2 regions of the Erythrobacter sp. genome follow, and region 2 is predicted to be linked to the other one. Evidence: predicted binding sites of a transcription regulator. Region 2 holds the regulator's gene; the other holds the start of a gene.
The links. Region 2 encodes LexA, which represses DNA repair genes until DNA is damaged. Its sites were predicted from a motif close to GTTCCNCNCTTGTTCT; they were not measured.

Region 1: the regulator LexA is predicted to act here: its motif matches at 2,715-2,730, upstream of uvrA (excinuclease ABC subunit UvrA).

Annotation. Positions count from the first base shown of each region.
Region 1 is NZ_CP136573.1:877,280-888,586, forward strand. Features, by position in the region: gene uvrA (excinuclease ABC subunit UvrA) at 1-2,703, opposite strand, end outside; gene RSE14_RS04375 (ABC transporter ATP-binding protein) at 3,197-3,937, opposite strand; gene RSE14_RS04380 (FecCD family ABC transporter permease) at 3,937-4,923, opposite strand; gene RSE14_RS04385 (ABC transporter substrate-binding protein) at 4,920-5,807, opposite strand; gene RSE14_RS04390 (cell wall hydrolase) at 5,920-7,026, shown strand; gene RSE14_RS04395 (hypothetical protein) at 7,152-7,487, shown strand; gene mdh (malate dehydrogenase) at 7,736-8,698, shown strand; gene RSE14_RS04405 (hypothetical protein) at 8,695-8,943, shown strand; gene sucD (succinate--CoA ligase subunit alpha) at 8,943-9,833, shown strand; gene RSE14_RS04415 (2-oxoglutarate dehydrogenase E1 component) at 9,912-11,307, shown strand, end outside.
Region 2 is NZ_CP136573.1:609,106-620,412, forward strand. Features, by position in the region: gene RSE14_RS03075 (peptidylprolyl isomerase) at 1-290, shown strand, start outside; gene RSE14_RS03080 (anthranilate synthase component I family protein) at 299-1,819, shown strand; gene RSE14_RS03085 (alpha/beta fold hydrolase) at 1,816-2,916, shown strand; gene RSE14_RS03090 (phosphodiester glycosidase family protein) at 2,913-3,761, shown strand; gene RSE14_RS03095 (anthranilate synthase component II) at 3,758-4,369, shown strand; gene trpD (anthranilate phosphoribosyltransferase) at 4,366-5,358, shown strand; gene trpC (indole-3-glycerol phosphate synthase TrpC) at 5,360-6,154, shown strand; gene moaC (cyclic pyranopterin monophosphate synthase MoaC) at 6,241-6,714, shown strand; gene RSE14_RS03115 (molybdopterin molybdotransferase MoeA) at 6,711-7,892, shown strand; gene lexA (transcriptional repressor LexA) at 8,103-8,786, shown strand; gene RSE14_RS03125 (ComEC/Rec2 family competence protein) at 8,960-11,119, opposite strand; gene gltX (glutamate--tRNA ligase) at 11,281-11,307, shown strand, end outside.

The DNA.
Region 1 (11,307 bases), 270 kb from region 2:
GACCAGCCGGTGGAGCACCTCCAGCAGTTTCCTCACATCCTCGAAGTGGAGGCCGGTGGTCGGCTCGTCGAGGATGTAGAGCGTCTGTCCGGTGCTGCGGCGCGCGAGTTCTTTCGCGAGTTTCACGCGCTGCGCCTCGCCGCCGCTCAGGGTCGTCGCCTGCTGGCCCACCTTCACGTAGCCGAGGCCCACTTCGTTGAGCATCCGCATCTTCTCGCGTATCGGGGGGACGGCCTTGAAGAACTCCTCGGCGTCCTCGATCGTCATGTCGAGCACGTCGGCGATGGAATGGCCCTTGAACTTCACCTCGAGCGTCTCGCGGTTGTAGCGCTTGCCGTGGCACTCCTCGCAGGTGACGTAGACGTCGGGGAGGAAGTGCATCTCGATCTTGATGAGGCCGTCGCCCTGGCACTTCTCGCAGCGCCCGCCCTTGACGTTGAAGGAGAAGCGGCCGGGCTTGTAACCGCGCGCGAGGCTTTCGGGGAGCCCTGCGAACCAGTCGCGGATCTGGGTGAAGGCGCCGGTATAGGTGGCGGGGTTGGAGCGCGGGGTGCGGCCGATGGGCGACTGGTCGATCTCGATCACCTTGTCGCAGTGGTGGAGGCCGGTGATCTCGTCATGCGCGCCCGCGATCACCCGCGCGCCGTTGAGCACGCGGGATGCGCCGGCCTGAAGCGTGTCGATGGTGAGCGAGGATTTGCCGCTGCCCGAGACGCCGGTGATGCAGGTGAAGGTGCCGAGCGGGATTTTGGCGGTGACGCCCTTGAGATTGTTGGCGCGCGCGTTCTTCACCTCGATAAAGTGCCCGTTGCCCTTGCGGCGCTTCTCCGGCACGTCGATCTTGCGCTTGCCGGTGAGGTAGTCCGCGGTGAGGCTGCCCTTGGCCTTGAGGATCTGCTTGAGCGTCCCCTCGGCCACCACCTGCCCGCCATGCACGCCCGCGCCCGGGCCGAGATCGACGATGTGATCGGCGGCGCGGATCGCGTCTTCATCATGCTCGACGACGATCACCGTGTTGCCGAGATCGCGCAGGCGCTTCAATGTCTCCAGCAACCGGTCATTGTCGCGCTGGTGGAGGCCGATGCTGGGCTCGTCGAGCACGTAGAGCACGCCTGACAGGCCCGAGCCGATCTGGCTGGCGAGGCGGATGCGCTGGCTCTCGCCCCCGGACAAGGTGCCGGAGGTGCGATCGAGGTTGAGGTAGTCGAGCCCGACATTGTCGAGGAAGCCGAGGCGCTCGTTGATCTCCTTGAGGATGGCCTTGGCGATCTGCGACTGCTGGGGGGTGAGCTGCGCGTCGAGGGCGAGGAACCATGCCTTGGCATCGGCCACGCTCATCGCCACCGGGGTGGCGATGTCGCTGCCGGCGACCTTCACCGAGAGCGCCTTCTCGTTGAGGCGCTTGCCGCCGCAGGTCTCGCAGGGTTGCGCGGTCTGGTACTTGGCCAGCTCCTCCTGCATCCACGCGCTTTCGGTCTGCATCAAGCGGCGATTGAGGTTGCCGATGACGCCTTCGAAGGCCTTGTTGACGGTGTATTCGCGGCGGCCATCCTTGAAGGTCAGCGGCACCGGCAGCCCGCCCGTGCCATGGAGGATGATGAGCTTCTGGTCGGGGGCGAGGTCCTTCCACGGGGTGGTGAGGTCAAAACCGTATGCCTTGGCGAGGCTCGCGAGCACCTGCATGTAATAGGGCGACGGCGGGTTGGACTTGGCCCAGGGCACGACCGCGCCCTGCTTGAGCGTGAGCGCCTCGTTGGGGACGACCAGCTGCGGATCGAACAGCATCTTCTCGCCGATCCCGTCACACGCCGGACACGCGCCTTGCGGGGCGTTGAAGGAGAAAAGGCGCGGCTCGATCTCCTCGATGGTGAAGCCGGAGACCGGACAGGCGAACTTCTCGGAAAAGACGATGCGGTTGGCGGGCAGGCCTGCGCCCTTCATTGCGCCGCCTTGCGCCTCGCTCTCGCGCCCCGGCACCACGCCATCGGCGAGATCGACATAGGCGAGCCCCTCGGCCAGTTTCAGCGCGGTCTCGAAGCTTTCAGCGAGCCGCGTCTGCAAGCCGTCCTTCACCGCGATCCGGTCAACCACCACTTCGATGTCGTGCTTGAACTTCTTGTCGAGCGCGGGGGCCTCCTCGATCGGGTAGATCTCCCCGTCGATCCGCACGCGGGTGAAGCCCTGCCGCTGCCATTCGGCGATTTCCTTGCGATATTCGCCCTTGCGCCCGCGCACCACGGGGGCGAGCAGATAGGCGCGCGTGCCCTCGGGCAGGGCCATCACGCGGTCGACCATCTGGCTGACGGTCTGGGCAGAGATCGGCTCGCCTGTGGCAGGCGAATAAGGCGTGCCGACCCGCGCCCAGAGCAGGCGCATGTAGTCGTAGATCTCGGTCACCGTCGCCACGGTGGAGCGCGGGTTGCGGCTGGTGGTCTTCTGCTCGATCGAGATCGCGGGCGAGAGGCCGTCGATATGCTCGACATCGGGCTTCTGCATCATCTCGAGGAACTGGCGCGCATAGGCGCTCAGCGATTCCACGTAACGGCGCTGGCCCTCGGCATAGATCGTGTCGAAGGCGAGGCTCGACTTGCCGCTGCCCGACAGGCCCGTGACCACGATCAGCGCATCGCGCGGAAGATCGATATCAATGCCCTTGAGATTATGCTCGCGCGCACCGCGCACGCTGATTTGGGTAAGGCTCATGGGCGTGACGTGTTCCGCAAATGTTCGCTGATGTAAAGGGCGCTGCTACGGGTTTATCCGCAGGCCACCGCAGATAGGATGCAGCAGCATTATGGCAACGGGCGAAGGGCGCGGAGGTTTCTGCGAAATTACGGCTTTCCCCGCAGCTGTGTGCAAGTGCACCATGCCGCCCCGCCTGTCTGCTTGTGCGAAGGGAAGGCCGATAATTTCTGCTACATTTTCAGTGCGATGGTGAAAATCTATGCCGCCCTACAGAAAATCTGAAGTCGTCAGCATGGGCGTTTTGCGGCATCAGGGTGGCCTTGCTGCCGCATGTGGCCGGGTCCCCTTGAGGGTCGCAACCTGGCTGTTGGTTGCCAACAGCAAAGCGCCGGAACGTGTGCGCGCCGGGGGTCACTGTCCCGACCTCGGGAGGTGAACCGTTCCGGATGCAGTGCTGATGGCTTGAGGGGCCGGGATGCCTGCGGGCTGCCCTGCCCCTCAACCTGACTCCCTAGTCCGAAACCGTCAGCGCCCGCGCCCCCGGCTCGCCCAGCCACCGCGCCTTGACGCCCCACACCTGTTCGATCACCTCCGCCCCCAGCGCCGCTGCGGGCGTGCCATCGGCGACCAGCCGGCCTTCGTGGAGCACCAGCACGCGGTCCGCATGGTTCATCGCCAGCGCCAGATCGTGGAGCACCACCACCACGCCCTGCCCTGCCGCCGCGCAGGATTTGAGGTGGGCGATCAGGCCGAGCTGATGCGCCAGATCGAGCGCGGCGAGCGGCTCGTCGGCGAGGATCCATTGCGGGGTTCCGGCCAGCACCCGCGCCAGCAGCACCCGCGCCCGTTCCCCGCCGGACAGGTGGCTCGCGGGGCGGTTTGCGAGCGGCTCCAGCCCCAGCGCGGTGATCGCCGCCGCAACCGCATCGGCCCCGTCATCGCCCCAAGGCAGGCGGCCCAGCGCGACGAGATTGCGGACCGCAACATCCCACGCAATCTCGGGGGTCTGCGGAAGATAGCCGATGCTGCGCGCCCGTTTGCGCGGCGGCAGCTCGGCAAGGCTCTGCCCATCCAGCATCACCCGTCCTTCCGCGGGCTCCAGCAATCCGGCAAGGCCCATCAGCAGGCTCGATTTGCCCGCACCATTGGGGCCGAGGATCGCGGTGATCGTGCCGGGCGCGAGGCTGGCGGACAGCCCCTCGACCACCCGCTTGCCACCGCGCATCAGGGCAAGGTTCTCGGCCGCCAGCATCACGCCTCTCCCCGCCGCATCCGCACCAGCAGCCAGCCGAAGAAGGGCGCGCCGATCAGCGACAGCGCGATGCCGAGCCTGAGTTCCGTCACCAGCGGCAGGATCCGCACCACGCTGTCGGCCGCCAGCACAAGGCACGCGCCCGCGAGCGCGCTCGGGACGATCAGGCTGGAGGGCAGACGATCCGTGAGGGGCCGCACCAGATGGGGGACGATCAGGCCGACAAAGCCGATGATCCCCGCCACCGCCACGCCCGCGCCCACAGTCAGGCCGACGCCCGCCACCAGCAGCACCAGCAGGCGGCGCGGATCGAGACCCATCGAGCGGGCCGCCTCCTCGCCCAGCGTCAGCGCATCGAGGCTGCGACCCGCCACCAGCAGCACGGCGAGCCCGCCCGCCACCAGCGGCGCGGCAATCGCGACCTCGTGCCACGATCGGTCGGTCAGCGCGCCGTTCAGCCACATGACGATTTCCGATAGGGCAAAGGGATTGGGCGCGAACGTGATGGCGAGCGCGGTGAGCGCGCCGGCAAGGCTCGCCAGCATCAGGCCCGCCAGCGTGAAGAGCGCAATCCCCCCGCCCGCGCCTGACTCGGTGCGCCCGGCGATCAGCGCCAGCCCCGCCATCCCCGCCCCCGCGCCGGTGAGCGCCAGCAGCGGCAGGCCCCACGGCGCGAGGGATGCGGGGAGCAGCGGCGTGATCCAGAAGCTCGCCACCGCACCCAAGGCCGCCATCGGCGCAATGCCGAACAGGCCCGGGTCGGCCAGCGGATTGCGCAAGTAGCCCTGCATCGCCGCCCCGGCCGCGCCCAGCCCCGCGCCGATCGCCAGCGCCAGCACCGCGCGCGGCAAGCGCAGCTCCATCAGGATCAGCACGGCATCGGGCGTGCCGTCGCCCAGCGGCGGGATCCACACGCGCCCCGCCAGCAGCGACAGCGGCAGCAGCACCGCCAGCAGACCGGCGAAGACAAGGCTCGCGCGGTTCATGGCATGCGCTCCACCTCTTGGCGGATTTCGCGCAGGCGGTCGCGGGCCTTGGGGATGGTCGGCCCGCCGCAATAGAGCAGTGCGGGGTCAAACTCCGCGATCAGCATCCGCTTCCACGCGCCCTTCAGCAGCGGATGGCGCTGGCCCTGGGAATCCCCCGCCACCAGCAGCACAGCGGGGCGATGCTTGATGACCCATTCGAGGCTGACGCGGTCGGCCTGCCCCAGCCCGTTGGCGGCTGCGTGGCTGGAGAAGCCTTCCTGCCCGAGCAATTCGGCAATCAGGGTCGCCTCGCCTGCGACGATCTCGCCCGGCTGCCACAGGAGCGCGCTGACGGGCCGGAGGGTGTTTTGCGGGCGCTGACCGATGCGTGTAGCGAGCGCTTCACCCGCGGCCGCATGGCCGGTGAGGCGCGCCACTTCGCGCACCTGCGCCGCGCTCTCGGCAATGCTGGTGGGGCTGCCGAAGGTGGCGACGGTGAGGCCTGCGCGGGTGAGCGCAGACTTGGTCGGCTGCGGCAGATAGACCGAGGCGAGGACGAGATCGGGCTGCAAGGCGATCACCTCCTCCGCCGTGCCGCTGGTGACGCCGTAGCGCGCGGCGACTTCCTGCGGGATCGAGCTCGATCCGGGATCGCGGCTGTAATGCGAAAGCGCGCGCACTTGCTCGGGCCCGGCTAGTTCCACCAGGATCGCATCGAGGCAGGGGTTGAGGCTGACGATGGTGGGGTGCTTTGCCGGAACGCCATCGGCAGCAGCGGGCGCGCAGGCGGCAGCGAGCAGCGCCGCGCCCAGCCCCAGCCAGCCGCGCGCGCAGTGCCATTTCGTGCTGGTCCGATCCCGCTCCATCTGCCCCGCCAGCGATAGGGCGGGCGGTGCCCCCACGCAAGGTGTGCCCCCGGTTTGACATCTATCTGCCCGCCTGTCCGGTTTCGGGACGCGAGGCAAGCCAGCGCTCGCGGGCGGGTTTCGCGCGCGCTAGGGCAGGCCTCAGATTATGGCCCGCGCCCGCAAACCCAACGCGATCTTCGCCTCGCTTTCCGCCGCTTTCGGTGCGGGTAGCGTGTGGCGCAAGCGGCTGGCGGTGCTGGCCGCCGCGATTGCCGTCCCCGCGCTGGCCGCCCCCGGCAATCTTCTGGCCCTGCCCGGCCCCGCGATCGAGCCGAGCGCCGCGCTCGCCACCCGTCAGGCCGCCGAAGCCGCCCTGCCTTTCGAGCGCCCCGGCATGAGCTTTCCCGGCTCGGCCTATTTCTACATGGCCGATCCCGCCGGCACCGCGCTGGTCGCCCTGCCGACCGACGATCCGCTGCGAATGGGCGCGGAAGACGGGCGCGAGCTGGGCGCGCTGATCGATGTCGGCGCTCCGGCCAAGCCGTTCTTTGCCGCCGGCGTCGGCCTCAGCCATGCCCGCGCGCAGGAATGTCTGGCGCAGGCCGTGTGGTACGAGGCCGCCAGCGAGAGCGAGGCCGGCCAGCGCGCCGTCGCGCAGGTGGTGCTTAACCGCGTGGCGCATCCCTCGTGGCCGTCGAGCGTGTGCGGGGTCGTCTATCAGGGCTCGGAGCGCAAGACCGGCTGCCAGTTCACCTTCACCTGCGACGGCAGCCTTGCCCGCCGCCCGGGCGGCGCAAGCTGGGCGCGGGCGCAGCGCATCGCGGCGGAAGCGCTCTCGGGCAGCGTCTATGCGCCCGTCGGCCTTGCGACCCATTACCACACGCTCTGGGTCAATCCCTATTGGGCGGGCACGCTCGACCATCTCGGCACGATCGGCGCGCACCGCTTTTACCGGCTGCGCGGCAATGCGGGCGAGAAGAGCGCCTTCAATTCGGCCTATGCCGGGCTGGAAAGCGGCCCGCTGGCGCGGGTGACAAGCGCGGCAGCGAGCCTGCCGGATGCGGGCGCGGCCCGTCCGGCGATCAGCTATGATATTGCTCCGGCGCAGGCTGGAACGCCGGCTGCGCCTGTGGCACCCGCCGGCGCCGCTTCCGGCACGCCCGCCTATAGCGGCACGGGCGCGGTGAAGGCGGAATATGCGCGTGCTGGCCAGTGGAAGGCGCGTCCGGCCGATACCGCCGCCGCCCCTGCTGCGGCCGCCCCCGGACAGTAATCTCCGCCTCTCCTTGCCCGTATGACAGGGTTAAGACCGCCGAAACCCTGTTTCGGCACCAAGGCTTCAGGCGCTTGCCGTTAGGGCGGTTCATCCGAACCCCGCTAACAGGACGCACGCCCCCTATGTCGATCCGCCTCGCCCCCGCCTTCGATCCCGCCCGCACCGCCGGTCGCCATGCGGCAGGGCGCGGGCTGGTGACGCGCGTGCGGGTGCTGGCGGCCAATGATGATGGCGCTGAGGATGAGGCCCCGGTTCCCGGTGCCTTCGATCCGGTGCTGGTCGAGGCACTGCGCCACTTTGCGCGCCACGGGCTCGATGCACCGCGCGTCGCCCATGCCGAGGCGGTTCATGCCGCTGGCGAAGGCAATGATCCGGCCACGGAGCGCTGGATCGCGATCACCGGAATGTTCGACCGCCGCCTTGCCGCAGCGGCAAAGCGCGATCTGATCCCGGCGTGACAGGCCTCACGCCGCTTACGCGCTTTCCCTGATGCCTTGGGTGCAGCAGCTTAATGCAACTGCGAACTGTTTGCAAAGATAGTTGGCCAAAGCGGGTTTTTGATGGTTGCAATCGGCCTTTGAGCGGCCTACCGCCCGTCTCGTAACGGGTGCCCGGTCGCTTGGGACGGGGGCTGGCACCGGCGTCACGCTCTCGCATGCGCCTCAACAACTTCGTCCCGATGGATCAGGGAAGGAAGTCCTCAATCATGGCCCGCAAGAAGATCGCCCTCGTCGGCGCCGGGAATATCGGCGGCACCCTCGCTCACCTCGCCGCCACCAAAGGCCTTGGCGATGTGGTTCTGTTCGACGTGGTCGAAGGCGTGCCGCAGGGCAAGGCGCTGGACCTGTCACAGTGCGGCCCGGTCGAAGGCTTCGATGCCAGCATCAAGGGTTCGAATGACTATGCCGACATCGCCGGCGCTGACGTTGTCATCGTCACCGCAGGCGTCGCGCGTAAGCCCGGCATGAGCCGCGATGACCTGCTCGGCATCAACCTCAAGGTGATGAAGGCTGTGGGCGAAGGCATTGCTGCCAACTGCCCCGATGCCTTCGTGATCTGCATCACCAACCCGCTCGACGCGATGGTCTGGGCGCTGCGCGAGTTTTCTGGCCTGCCCGCCAACAAGGTCGTCGGCATGGCCGGCGTGCTGGACTCGGCGCGCTTTGCCACCTTCCTCGCGTGGGAATTCGGTGTGAGCGTGAAGGACGTGAACGCCTTCGTGCTCGGCGGCCACGGCGACACCATGGTGCCGGTGCTGTCCTACTCGACCATCAACGGCATTCCGGTCGCCGACATGGCCAAAATCAAGGGCATCTCGGAAGAGCGCCTGGGCGAGATCGTCAAGCGCACGCGTTCGGGCGGCGGCGAGATCGTCGCGCTGCTCGGCACCGGCTCGGCCTATTACGCCCCCGCCACCAGCGCGATCGCGATGGCCGAAGCCTATCTCTATGACCAGAAGCGCATCCTGCCCTGCGCGGTGCAGGTTGACGGCCAGTACGGCGTCGACGGGCTCTACGTGGGCGTCCCCGTAGTGATCGGCGCAGGCGGCGCAGAGGAAGTGATCGAGATCAGCCTCACCGACGAGGAAAAGGCCAACCTCGGCGTCAGCGTCGATGCGGTCAAGGAACTGCTTGAAGCGTGCAAGGCGCTGGATGGCAGCCTTGCGTGAAGACGGTCAGCAAGATCGGCGTTGCGGCAATGGTGATCGGCCCGATCATCGCCTCGGTGCCGTTCGTGCTGCCTTGCGAAGCTCTGAATAGTGGTGGCTGCGGAGACGGACAGGCACTGCTGATCTACCCCTTCCTGGGCCTGTCGGCAGCGGGTTTGGGTTTCCTGCTGTTACTCGGAACCCTGATCGCCCGACTGGTCAAACCTACGAACCCAGAAATCCAAGACGAAAAGGTCAATTCCTGATGTCCATCCTCGTAAACAAAGACACCAAGGTCATCACCCAGGGGATGACCGGCAACACCGGCACCTTCCACACCCAGGCCGCGCTCGATTACGGGACGCAGATGGTCGGCGGCGTGACCCCCGGCAAGGGCGGCACCACCCATATCGGCCTGCCGCAGTTCGACACCGTGCGCGAAGCCAAGGCTGCGACCGGCGCGACCGCTTCGTGCATCTACGTCCCGCCGCCGTTCGCCGCTGACGCGATCTGCGAAGCGATCGATGCCGAGATCGAGCTGATCATCTGCATCACCGAAGGCATTCCGGTGCTCGACATGGTCCGCGCCAAGCGCGCGCTTCAGGGCTCCAAGTCGCGCCTCATCGGCCCCAACTGCCCCGGTGTGCTGACCCCGAACGAGTGCAAGATCGGCATCATGCCGGCCAACATCTTCAAGAAGGGCTCTGTCGGCATCGTCTCGCGCTCGGGCACGCTCACCTATGAAGCCGTGCACCAGACCACCATGGCAGGCCTCGGCCAGACCACCGCGGTCGGCATCGGCGGCGATCCGGTCAACGGCACCAACTTCATCGACGTGCTCGACCTGTTCCTCGACGATCCGGAAACCGAAAGCATCATCATGATCGGCGAAATCGGCGGTTCGGCTGAAGAAGAAGCCGCCGCCTTCATCAAGGCCGAGCGCGCCAAGGGCCGTTCGAAGCCGATGGTCGGCTTCATCGCCGGGCGCACCGCGCCTCCGGGCCGCCGCATGGGCCACGCTGGCGCCATCGTCAGCGGTGGTCAGGGCGGCGCCGAGGACAAGATCGCGGCGATGGAAGATGCGGGCATCCGCGTCAGCCCCTCGCCCTCGCTGCTCGGCGAAACGCTGGCCGCGATGCTGAAAGAGAACGCCTGATCTGACGACTAACGGCCCCTCGCACGCGTGACGCGAGGGGCCATGAATTCCCCCTTTCTCCTCCCCAGGAGTCCCGACATGGGCAACGAACAGCAGAACTTCATCCCGGCCTTCAGCGATCAGGAAGGCCCGCAGCCCGGCCCTTCGTGGGCGAAGCGCGGCTGGCTCGATACGCTGGCGGACAGCGGCGCGGATCTCACCGCGGCGATGGACCCGACCGAGATGAAGATCGCGCTCGCCAAGGCGGCCAAGGATGCCGGCAAGGCGGCTGATCCGCAGGCTATCGAAAAGGCGGCCAAGCTCTCGATCGCGGCGATGACGCTGGTGCGGCTCTACCGTGTGCGCGGCCACATGGCGGCGGACCTCGATCCGCTCGGCCTCAGCAACCGCGAAGGCCCGGCTGATCTCACGCTCGAATGGCACGGCCTTGCGGGCAAGGAGAACGAGGACGTCTATGTCGGCGGCGTGCTGGGCATGGAGTGGACCACGGTCGGCAAGCTCCACCAACGCCTGCGCGAAGTGTACTGCGGCAAGGTCGGCCTTGAATACATGCACATCGCCGACACCGAGGAACGCCGCTTCCTGCAGGACAAGTTCGAAAAGCCCGGCGAGACGATCCAGTTCACCCCCGAAGGCAAGAAGGCGATCCTCGCCGCCGTGCTGCGCGGGGAAGGCTACGAGGAATTCCTCGCCAAGAAATATGTCGGCACCAAGCGCTTCGGCCTTGATGGCGGCGAATCCATGATCCCGGCGCTGGAAGCCGTGATCAAGCACGGCGGCAGCGCGGGCGTGCGCGAGATCATCTACGGCATGGCCCACCGCGGCCGGTTGAACGTGCTCGCCAACGTGATGGCCAAGCCCTACCGCGTGATCTTCCACGAATTCTCCGGCGGCAGCGCCAGCCCCGATGATGTCGGCGGCTCGGGCGACGTGAAGTATCACCTCGGCACCTCGACCGACCGCGAGTTCGACGGGATTTCGGTGCACATGAGCCTCGTGCCCAACCCCTCGCACCTCGAAGCGGTGAACCCGGTGGTGCTCGGCAAGGTGCGCGCGCAGCAGGCGATCCGCGACGATCTGAAGAAGAAGGATCAGGTGCTCCCCGTCCTCATCCACGGCGATGCGGCCTTTGCGGGCCAGGGCGTCGTGTGGGAGAGCCTCTCGCTCTCGGGCGTGCCGGGTTACGACACCGGCGGCTGCGTCCACTTCATCATCAACAACCAGATCGGCTTCACCACTTCGCCGAAATTCGCGCGTTCCTCGCCCTATCCCTCGGATGTGGCCAAAGGCGTGATGGCGCCGATCCTGCATGTGAACGGCGATGATCCCGAAGCGGTGACCTTCGCCTGCAAGCTCGCGGTCGAATATCGCCAGACCTTCCACCGCGATGTCGTGATCGACATGTGGTGCTACCGCCGCTTTGGCCACAACGAGGGCGACGAGCCCAAGTTCACCCAGCCGCTGATGTACGACA
Region 2 (11,307 bases):
AGCGCATCCCGCCGCCGCTGGTGCTGATGTTCTCGATGGCCGAAGGCTCGGTAAAGCTGCTCGAAGGCCCGCGCAATATCGGCTGGTACATCGTCAGCCTCGACGAGATCGCCACCGATCCGGTCGACAAGGAACCCGGCCTGCTCCAGCAGACCCGCGGCCAGCTCGCCCCGACGGTGAGCGAGGAATATCGCCGCCAGGCCGCGGCCGCGATGCGCAAGGAACTGGGCACGACCCGCAACAACGCCGCCATCGATGCGGTGCGCAAGCAGCTTGCGGGCGAGCAATAGGCCAGGGCGTGACCGCAACCGGACTGCCTGAAAACGCAAGCGCTGCCACGGCCCTGCTCGCCTCCGGGCGCCCGGCGCTGGTGTGGCGGCGGATCATTGCCGATAGCGACACGCCGGTTGGCGCAGCGCGGCGGCTGATCGTGCCGGGGCGTGGCGACTTCCTGCTCGAAAGCGTCGAGGGCGGCGAAGTACGCGGGCGCTACTCGCTGCTCGGGCTCGATCCCGATCTGGTGTTCCGTGCGAGCGGCGAGAGCGCCGAGATCAACCGCGACTGGAAGCTCGACCGCGAAGCCTTTGCCCCGTGCGAAGGCAATGCGCTCACCGCGCTGCGCGATCTTGCCGCGACCTGTCGTATCGATCCCATGCCCGAAGGCCTGCCGCCCGCGCTCGCCTGCCTCGTGGGCTATCTCGGCTACGAGACCATCGGCCTTGTCGAGACCCTGCCGCGCGCGCCCGACAGTCCGCTCCAACTGCCCGACATGCTGTTCGTGCGCCCTACAGTGATCCTGGTGTTCGACGGGCTCACCAATGCGCTGTTCGCCATCGCGCCGATCTGGGAAGCGGCTGACCCGGAAGCGGCGGTTGAACGCGCGGGCGAGCGCATCGATGCCGCCCTCTCCCAGCTTGGCACCGCCATTCCGGCGGCAGACACCGCTGCCCTGCCCGATACCCTGCCCGATCTTTCGCCGGTGATCGCGCCCGATGACTACAAGGCGATGGCGCTGGCGGCGAAGGACTACATTCTCGCAGGCGACATATTTCAGGTGGTGCTGGCGCAGCGCTTCACCTGCCCCTTCCCGCTCCCCCCGCTGGCGCTCTACCGCGCGCTGCGGCGGGTGAACCCCTCACCCTTCCTCTATTTCCTCGATCTGCCCGGCTTCGCGCTGGTCGGCTCCAGCCCGGAAATCCTCGTGCGGGTGAGAGAAGGCGAAGTCACCATCCGACCTATCGCCGGAACCCGTCCTCGCGGGGCCACGCGCGAAGAGGACATCGCCAACGAAGCCTCCCTGCTGGCCGATCCCAAGGAGCGGGCCGAGCACCTGATGCTGCTCGATCTCGGGCGCAATGATGTCGGACGCGTCGCGGCGGCAGGCACGGTGGAGGTCACCGACAGCTTCACCATCGAGCGCTACAGCCACGTGATGCACATCGTCAGCAATGTGGTGGGCGAGCTCGACACATCGAAGGACGCGCTCGATGCGCTGTTTGCGGGCTTCCCGGCAGGCACCGTCTCGGGCGCGCCCAAGATCCGCGCCTGCGAGATCATCGCGAGCCTCGAACCGGAAACCCGTGGCGCCTATGCCGGCGGCGTCGGCTATTTCGCGCCCGACGGCAGCCTTGATAGCTGCATCGTGCTGCGCACCGCGGTGGTGAAGGACGGGGTGATGCATGTGCAGGCGGGCGCAGGGATCGTCGCGGACTCAAATCCCGATTACGAACTCGCCGAATGCCGCGCCAAGGCCGGTGCGCTGATCGCCGCCGCGCGCGAGGCAGCGCGGGTCGCAGGCGAGCCGGGGTATGGCCAATGATCGCTGCCGCCATCCGTTCGCTGGCGCTGATGCTGGTGCTCGCGCTCGCTCTGCCGGGCCAAGCGCTCCGCGCCGAGGACTGGCGCGCACAGGCGAAAGAGCACAGCATTGCGCTCAAGGATTTCCGCTTCGGCACGGGCGAGACCCTTCCCGAGATCACCATGCACGCCCTCACGCTGGGGACCCCGCGCCGCAATGCGGCGGGCGAGATCGTCAATGCGGTGATGCTGCTCCACGGCACGGGCGGCGATGCCACCTCGCTGCTCCAGCCCCATTTCGGCGACCTGATGTTTGCGCGCGGAGCCCCGCTCGACATCACCAGGATGTTCGTCATCTCGCCCAGCAGCCTCGGCCACGGCAAGAGCAGCAAGCCGAGCGACGGGCTGCGCCTCGCCTTCCCGCGTTACGACTATGACGACATGGTGCGCGCCCAGCACCGGATGCTGACCGAAGGCTTCGGCATTGCGCGGCTCGACATGATCATCGGCACCTCGATGGGCTGCATGCAGTCCTTCGTGTGGGGGCCGATGTACCCCGGTTTCGTGCGCCGCTACGTGCCGCTCGCCTGCAATGCGATCCCGATTGCGGGACGCAACCGGATGTTCCGCCAGATCGTGATCGACGGCTTCCGCAATGATCCGGCTTACGCGGGCGGCAATTACGCCGATCCTGCGGCCTTGAAGCAGGGTCAGGAAACCTTTGCCAACATGTCGCTGATCGCGGGCAGCAATCCCTACCGCATGCAGGCCGAAGCCCCGACGCTGGAGGCCGCGCAAAGCCTGCTCGCGGCGAGCAAGGCACGCCTGCTGGCGCGCGCGGCCGATCCCAATGACACGATCTACCAGTATGATGCCTCGCGCAATTACAACCCGGCCCCGCGCCTTGGAGAGATCACCGCGCCGGTGCTGTGGATCAATTCGGCCGATGATTTCATCAATCCCGAGGGGCTTGGCGAACCCGAGGCGCTGGCAAAACGGATGCCGAACGCGCGCTTCGTGCTGATTCCGGCGAGCGCGGAGACCTTTGGTCACGGCTCGCACAGTCGCCCGCAATTGTGGATGGAACATTTGCTGCGCTTCATGGAGGAACATCCGTGAGGTCGGCGCTTTTCGCCCTCTCCGCCGTGCTGGTTCTTGCCGCCTGTTCGGAAGCGCCTGCGGGCGAGCCCGTGGTGCGCAGCCGCTTGGACGGAGCCAATCCGGCCGAGAGCGCCAGCCCCTCGCCCGAGCCGACTGCCCAGGCGGAATCGGCCTGTCGTTCGGTGACCTTCGAGGTAGTGCCGCTCACGGTCTGCACCGCCGATCCGGCAAAGCATCGGATCGACATGGCCAACGTAGGCCCGGACAAGCAGCCTTTCGGCTCGATCAGCGCCTTCGCAAAAAGCGTTGACGCGGGCGGCATCGCCTTTGCCATCAATGGCGGGATGTATGGCGATGACCTCAAACCCATTGGCTACTATGTCGAGGGCGGCGAGCGGCTGAAGGAGCTGGATCGCGGGGATGGGGCCAAGGAAGGTGGCGGCAATTTCTACATGAAGCCCAACGGGGTGTTCTTCGGCTCTGGCGGCGCATGGCGCGTGCTGGGCAGCAACACCTTCTTCGAGACCGTGGGTGACCGGCCGGCTTTCGGCACCCAGTCCGGGCCGATGCTGCTGGTGGACGGCAAACTCCACCCCGAGATCCAGGACGATGGCCCTTCCAAGGCAGTGCGCAACGGCGTGGGCGTGGATGCCAGCGGAAGGGCGCATTTCGTGATTTCCGATGCGCCGGTAAGCTTCGGGCAGTTGGCGCGCTTCTTCCGTGACGAACTCCAGGTGAAGAACGCGCTCTATCTCGACGGGGCGATCTCCAGCCTGTGGGACCCGGCGAGGGGCCGCATGGACAAGGGCCGCGTGGGTCCGATCATTGTTGTGACGAAGCAAGAGGGTAAGACGCCGGAATGATTCTCGTCATCGACAATTACGACAGCTTCACCTTCAACCTCGTCCATTACCTGATGGAGCTGGGGGCCGAGGTGCGCGTCGAGCGCAATGACGCGCTGACCGCTTCGCAAGCGCTGCGGACCAATGCGGCGGGCTTCCTCATCTCGCCCGGCCCCTGCACGCCTACGCAAGCGGGGATCAGCTTGGATCTGGTCGCTGCCTGTGCCGATGCGGGCAAGCCGCTGATGGGCGTGTGTCTCGGTCATCAGGCGATCGGCCAGCATTTCGGCGGCACGGTGCAGCGCGGCGGATTGATGCACGGCAAGACCTCGCCTGTCACCCATGACGGGACCGGGGTGTTCCAAGGCCTCCCCAGCCCCTTCATCGCCACGCGATATCACAGCCTTGAAGTGGTGGATGTGCCCGCTGAGCTGGTCGCAAACGCCCATGCCGAGACGCCGGGGGCCGATCATCCGAGCGTCATGGGCTTCCGCCACGCGACCCTCCCGATCCATTCGGTGCAGTTCCACCCCGAAAGCATCGCCACCGAGCATGGCCACGCGCTCCTCGCCAATTTCGTCCGTCTGTGCGGGCTGGAGCCGGTGATGCCGGCAAGGCTCTCGGCATGAGCGCCCTGCCCGACATCACCACGCCGCTCAGCGAGACGGAGGCCGAAGCCGCTTTCGGCGTGCTGCTCGACGGCAGCCCTTCCGAAACGGAGATCGCCGACTTCCTCGTAGCGCTCTCCGCGCGCGGCGAGACGTCTGACGAGATCGCCGGCGCGGCGCGGGCCTTGCGCGCAAGGCTGATCCCCATCGATGCCCCCGAAGGCGCAATCGACGTCTGCGGCACGGGGGGCGACGGGCACCACACGCTCAATGTCTCGACCGCCGTCAGCCTCGTCGTCGCGGCCTGCGGAGTACCAGTGGCCAAGCACGGCAACCGCGCGGCATCGTCAAAGGCAGGCGCGGCGGACACGCTGGAGGCCCTCGGCCTCGACATGGACGCAGCCGGACGCACGGCGGAAAAGACGCTGGCCGAAATCGGCATCTGCTTCCTTTTCGCCAAGAACCATCACCCCGCCATGGCGCGCATCCAGCCCATCCGGGTGCGGATCGGCCAGCGCACGATCTTCAACCTGATGGGCCCGCTCTCCAACCCGGCCAAGGTGACAAGCCAGTTGATCGGCATCGCGCGCCCCGCATATGTCCCGATCTATGCCGGCGCCATGGCACGGCTCGGCACGGGCAAGTCACTGATCGTCTCGGGGGACGAGGGGCTCGACGAATTGAGCCTTGCAGGCGGCAATGAAGTCGCTGTGGTGACGGGCAATGCCTTCACGATGGAGCGCATCGACGCCTCGGCAGCGGGCCTGCCCCACGCCCCGATCACCGCGATCAGGGGCGATGACGCGAAATATAATGCCTCGGCGCTGAAGGCGCTGCTGATCGGCACCCCCGGGCCATACCGGGACGCGGTGCTGTTCAATGCCGCTGGCGCGCTCACCGTGGCGGGACGCGGCGAAAGCTGGCCCGAACGCGCCGCAATGGCCGCAGAGGCGCTCGATTCCGGCAAGGCGCTCGATCTCCTCCTGCGCTGGATCGCCATGGCAAAGTGACATGAACAAGCTCGAAGAAATCTGCGCCACCAAGCGCGAAGAAGTCGCCGTCCGCAAGGCCGCCACCACCACCGCCGCGCTCGAAGCCGCCGCTGCCGCGCAAACGGCCCCGCGCGGGTTCGAGGCTGCGCTGCGTGCGCGGGCCACGGGCGGCTCCTATGCCCTGATTGCCGAGATCAAGAAGGCGAGCCCCTCCAAAGGCCTGATCCGCGCCGATTTCCGCCCGGCCGATCATGCCGCCGCCTATGAAGCGGGCGGCGCCGCCTGCCTCTCGGTGCTCACCGACGCGCCCTATTTTCAGGGCCACGAGGATTACCTCGTCGCCGCACGCGCCGCCTGCAAGCTACCGGTGCTGCGCAAGGACTTCATGGTCGATCCGTGGCAATGCCTCGAAGCCCGCAGCCTCGGAGCCGACGCGATCCTGATCATCGTCGCCGCGCTGGAGGACAGCCGGATGGCCGAAATCGAAGCCGCAGCGCGCCAATATGGCATGGACGTGCTGGTCGAAGTGCATGACGAGGCCGAGATGGAGCGCGCCGCGCGCGTCCTCCAGTCGCGCCTGATCGGGGTCAACAACCGCGATCTCAAGACCTTCACCACCAGCCTCGCCACCACCGAACGCCTCGCCCCGCTCGCGCCGCAAGGCACGCTGCTGGTGGGCGAAAGCGGGATCAATTCCCACAGCGATTGCCAGCGTCTCGAAGCCTGCGGCGTGCGCACCTTCCTTGTGGGCGAGAGCCTGATGCGCGCTGACGATATTGCGAGTGCCACGCGCGCGCTGCTGGGGACAGAATAGCACGGCACCCGTTCGCCTCGAGCGCAGTCGAGAGGCCTGTGCGGGGTGTCTCGACTTCGCTCGACACGAACGGCTAGAGGGGACGAATGAACAAGCTCACCCACCTCGGCGAAGATGGTTCGGCCCACATGGTCGATGTCGGCGGCAAGGCGGCCACGGCCCGCCGCGCGGTCGCCAGCGGGTGGATCACCATGTCGGCAGAGGTGCTCGAAGCCATCCGCGCCGGCAATGCCCCCAAGGGCGACGTGCTGGGCACGGCGCGCATCGCCGGGATCATGGCGGCCAAGCGCACGGGCGAGCTGATCCCGCTGTGCCACCCGCTCGGGCTGGAAGCGGTGAATATCGACTTCGATTACGAAGAGGGCGCGATCCGGGCCACGGCCACGGCCTCGCTGACAGGCAAGACGGGCGTCGAAATGGAAGCGATGACAGCCGTTTCCGTCGCACTCCTCACAATCTACGACATGGCAAAAGCACTCGACAAGGGCATGGTCATTTCTGAGGTGCGCCTGATCGCCAAGTCCGGCGGCAAGTCGGGCGACTGGAAAGCCGCAATTTGAACCCGCCGCTGGCACTGGAGGAAGCGCAGGCCCGCCTGCTGGCGCTCGCCCCCGTGCTTCCCGCAGAAACCATCACCACCGAAGCCGCACTCGGGCGGGTGCTGGCTCAAGACCTCCACGCAACCCGCACCCAGCCCCCCGCCGATCTTTCCGCGATGGACGGCTATGCGCTGGGGCCGAGCGACGGGCCGTGGGCGCTGGTGGGCGAAAGCCGCGCGGGCGCGCCCTTTGCGGGCGTCATCGCTCCGCAGGAATGCGTGCGCATCTCGACCGGCGCCAATGTGCCAGAGGGCGGCACCCGTGTGCTGCTTCAGGAAGATGCGCGCGTCACAGACGGCATGGTTACCGCCAGCGAAGTGCCACCCACCGGTCGCCATATCCGCCTGCGCGGGTTTGATTTTCATGGCGGTGATCTGCTGCTCCCCCGCGGCACGCGCCTCAACGCAGGTCGCATCGCGCTGGCGCTGTCAGGCGGGCATGGGTCCGTGAGCGTCACCCGCCCCGTGCGCGTGGCCGTGCTCGATAGCGGGGACGAGCTCAGCGTCGATCCCGCAAACTGCCTCCCCCACCAGATCCCCGCCAGCAATGGTGCGATGATTGCCGCCATGCTCGCGCCCTTGGGCTGCGAGGTGCTGCGGCTCGGCCCGGTGGGCGACGATATGGCCGCATTGGAAGCCGCGCTGGCACGAGCCGAGGGGGCCGATGTGCTCGTCACCTCGGGCGGCGCATCGGTCGGCGATCATGATCTGATCAAGCCCGCACTCGCCAATTGGGGCGCCGAGACCGCCTTCTGGCGCGTGGCGATCAAGCCCGGCAAGCCGCTGCTGGTGGCCACACGGGGCACGCAGGTGATCCTCGGCCTGCCGGGCAATCCGGTATCTAGCTTCGTCACCGCCTTCCTCTTTGCCCTGCCGCTGGTGCGCGCGCTGCAAGGCGATGTTGCGCCCCTGCCCGCCGCGCTGACCATGCAGGCGGGCGAGCCCCTGCCCGCGATCGGTCCGCGCCGCGAATTCCTGCGCGCGGTGATCGAAGGCGGCGCAGTGCGGCTTGCCGGTTCGCAGGATTCTTCGGCCCTCAGCGCGCTGGCTGCGGCCGATTGCCTGATCGACCGCGCGGCCCATGCGCCTGCGGCTGCGGCGGGTGAGGCTTTGCGGGTGTTTCCGCTCCGGATTGGCTGAACCGCTGGGCTTCGCTGTCCAGCGCGCTTGACTCGCGTTCCATGGTTGCCTAATTGTTCCTTGTTCGTTCACCTTAATGGCGGAACGACGAGTGCAGGCAACGCACCTGATGCCTTCTTGAAAAGGGGCTGGTGCCTCTTGGCGCACGCAAGGGATGGCACGGCGGGCCTGACGGGCGCGTCGTGAGTGCGACCACAGGAGTTTGGAGCAATGCTGACCGCAAAGCAGCGCGAGCTGATCGTCTTCATCCAGCAGCGGCTGGAAGAAACCGGCATCTCGCCCAGTTTCGAAGAAATGAAGGAAGCGCTCGATCTGAAGAGCAAGTCGGGCGTGCACCGGCTGATTTCCGCATTGGAAGAACGCGGCTTCCTGCGCCGACTGCCCAACCGGGCGCGTGCGCTCGAAGTGATCCGGGAGCCGGGCGACACGACGCCTTCGCGTGGCTCTGCGGCCAGCGACAATGTCGTGCCCATGCCTGCGCCGCGCGCTGCTCAGCCCGAGCCTGCCAATGACGTGATCGAACTGCCCTTGCATGGCCGCATTGCTGCCGGCGCGCCGATCGAGGCATTGGAAGGGCAGTCGACCCTCCCCGTCCCTGCCGCCCTGCTTGGCCCGGGCGAGCATTATGCGCTCGAGGTTTCGGGCGATTCGATGATCGAAGCCGGCATCTTCGACGGCGATTTTGCGCTGGTGCGCCGCACGGATAGCGCGCGCGACGGCGAGATCGTGGTGGCGCTGGTGCGCGGCGAGGAAGCGACGCTCAAATATCTGCGCAAGGAAGGCGGCCAGGTGCGGCTCGATCCGGCCAATGCGGCCTATGATCCGCAGTACTACCGCCCCGATGAAGTGCAGGTGCAGGGCAAGCTCGCCGGGCTTTTGCGCCGCTATCACTGATTTTTCCGGGCGGATTTTTCGTCCGATTATTCAAAATCAATGACTTATGTGTTTTCAAGGCCGCTTTTGAGGGTTCCCAAGGGCGGCCTTGACCGCATTTGACCCCCAGTTGACCCCGAGATGACCCCCCGATGAGCGGCACTTGACCCCCGCCTGAAGCGGGTTTTCCGGCCTCACTCGGCCGCCTGCCACCAGCCATGACGGCCCTCTCTCTGGGCCACGGTTTCGATCCTTTGATCGGCCAGATGGATCGCAAGGCCGCCCGTCTGGTACAGCATCCGGCGGTCCGCCTTGAGCCAGCGCGGCCGGCACAAACGCGGCAGCGAGCGATCGGCAATGACGATATCGGCCTTGCCGCAAGCCGCCGCGAGAGAACGCTCCTCGATCCGGTCACGGGTCCGGGCCATCAGGATCACCCAATCCCGCCCGCCCCGCTCCAGCACCAGCGTGCAGAAGGACGTGGAACAGCGCGCGCCCTCCCACTCGGCGAGCGGCACGGGATCGGCCTTGACGCCCGCCAGCTCGATCAGATTGTCCCGCGCGTAGGACGAGCGGCTGTCTCTCAAGGAGAGCAGATGCCGCTCTCCATCAGCGCCCGCGATGGTGATCCCCACCTGCTTGCCATCGCCCGCCACCAGCACATCGGGCACAGGGGTGAGCAGCACCAGCACGCTGGCCAGCGCCACCGGCGCAAAGCCCCAGAGCCGCGCCCGTCCGCTCCACAGCGCAAGCCACAGGCCCCCGCCCGCAAACAGCGCCACGGCCCCCATCCCGATCTGCGGCATCAGCCTGACCGCCCCCGGTTGGCTGGCGGTGACATGGGCGATCCACAGGAGCAGATCGAGCGAGCGCTCGGTCGCCCACCAGAAGGGCGCGCCTGCCCCCACCAGATCAAACGCCAGCCCCAGCGCGATCAGCGGCATCGAGACGAAGGTCACCAGCGGGATCGCCACGACATTGGCGACCGCCCCGTAAAGCCCTGCGCGGTGGAAGTGGAACAGCACGATCGGCATCAGCGCGAGTTCGATCACCATGCCGGTCGCAAACAGCATCGCCGCCCGCCGCAAGCCATGCGCCCACCACGGCTCGTCACGCGCGGCAAGGAAAGCGCAGGCCGGCGCACTGGTCGAGAAGGCGATGATCGAAAGCACCGCCGCAAAGCTCATCTGGAAGCTCGGCCCGATCGCGCTTTCGGGCCACAGCACCAGAACGAAGCCGCCCGCCACCGCCAGCATGCGCAAGGACAGGGCATCGCGCCCCAGCACCAGCGCGCCGAGCACCAGCATTGCGCCCACACAGCTGCGCACGGTCGGCACCTCGGCGCCGGTGAGGAGCGTGTAGCCGATCCCCGCCATCGCCCCCGCACTCGCCGCCACGATCGGCAGGCGCACTCTCAAGGTCAGCGCAGGCCACAGGGCGAGGAGGCGCATCACCACGAAATAGGCCGCTGCGATCACCGCGCTCACGTGCAGCCCGCTGATCGAGAGGAGGTGGGTGAGCCCCGAATCGCGCATCGCGATCTCGTCGGCCGTGCTGATGCTTCCCCGGTCACCGCTGGCAAAGGCCGCCGCGATGGCGCCCGCCGAGCCCTCGACCCGCCCCCGCACATGGTTCGCCAAGGCGCGCTGCACGCTCGCCGTGCCGCCGCTGGTGGCAGCGGGCCTGACGACTTCGACCGGGCCGATTGCACTGCCGGTTGCCGCAAGTCCCTGAAACCAGGCAGCGCGCGCGAAGTTATAACTCCCCGGCAGCATCGGTGCGGCGGGCGGCATCAGCCTCGCGCGCAGCCGCACAACCGCGCCTTCGGCAATCGGCGCATTGCCTAGCTTGTCGAGCGGCACGTTGATCCGCACCTTGTAAGCCGAGCTGCTTGCCGCATCGCGCACCGCCAGCGTCAGACGGATGCGCCCCTCGGCGGGCTGGTCCTCGCGCTCCAGCACATGGCCGTGCAGCAACGCCATGCCCGGCTGCGCGAGCGGCGGCGTGCCGACCATCTCCGAGCGCGCCCAGATCACCGCAATGCCGGCCGCGAACACCAGCCCCGCAGCGATCAGCGCCTGACCCAGGTGGACATGGGCATCCTCGCCCGCGCTCCCCGCCGGCCAGATCCGCCATGCGGCAAGCGCCAGTCCGGCCCCGCCCGCGAGCGCCGCCAGCCATGCCAGCGGCGTCGGCAGGGCGAACCATGCGAGGATCCCGGCCATGAAGATCACCGTCAGCCACGGCGCGCGGTCAAACCCTGCCTCGGCCAGAAAGCGCTCCGCCCTTGCCGCCACAGCGCTGCCAAGGCCCTTGCCTCCGGAGCCATTTCCACCCGTGCGAGTGCTGGACATTGGCCGCGCGCTTTGCCAAGGGCGCGCCGGAACACCGCTCCCGTCAGGCGTGCTGCCGGGGGTGTCTCCCATCGGAATGATCGGCACATCGCGCATCGGCTTGTCCTGTGACCGGGCAATCCATTGCCAAGCCGCTCAAAGTGAACAGGAATTGACAGGCCATGGCAAGCGAAAGCAGCGTGACGAGC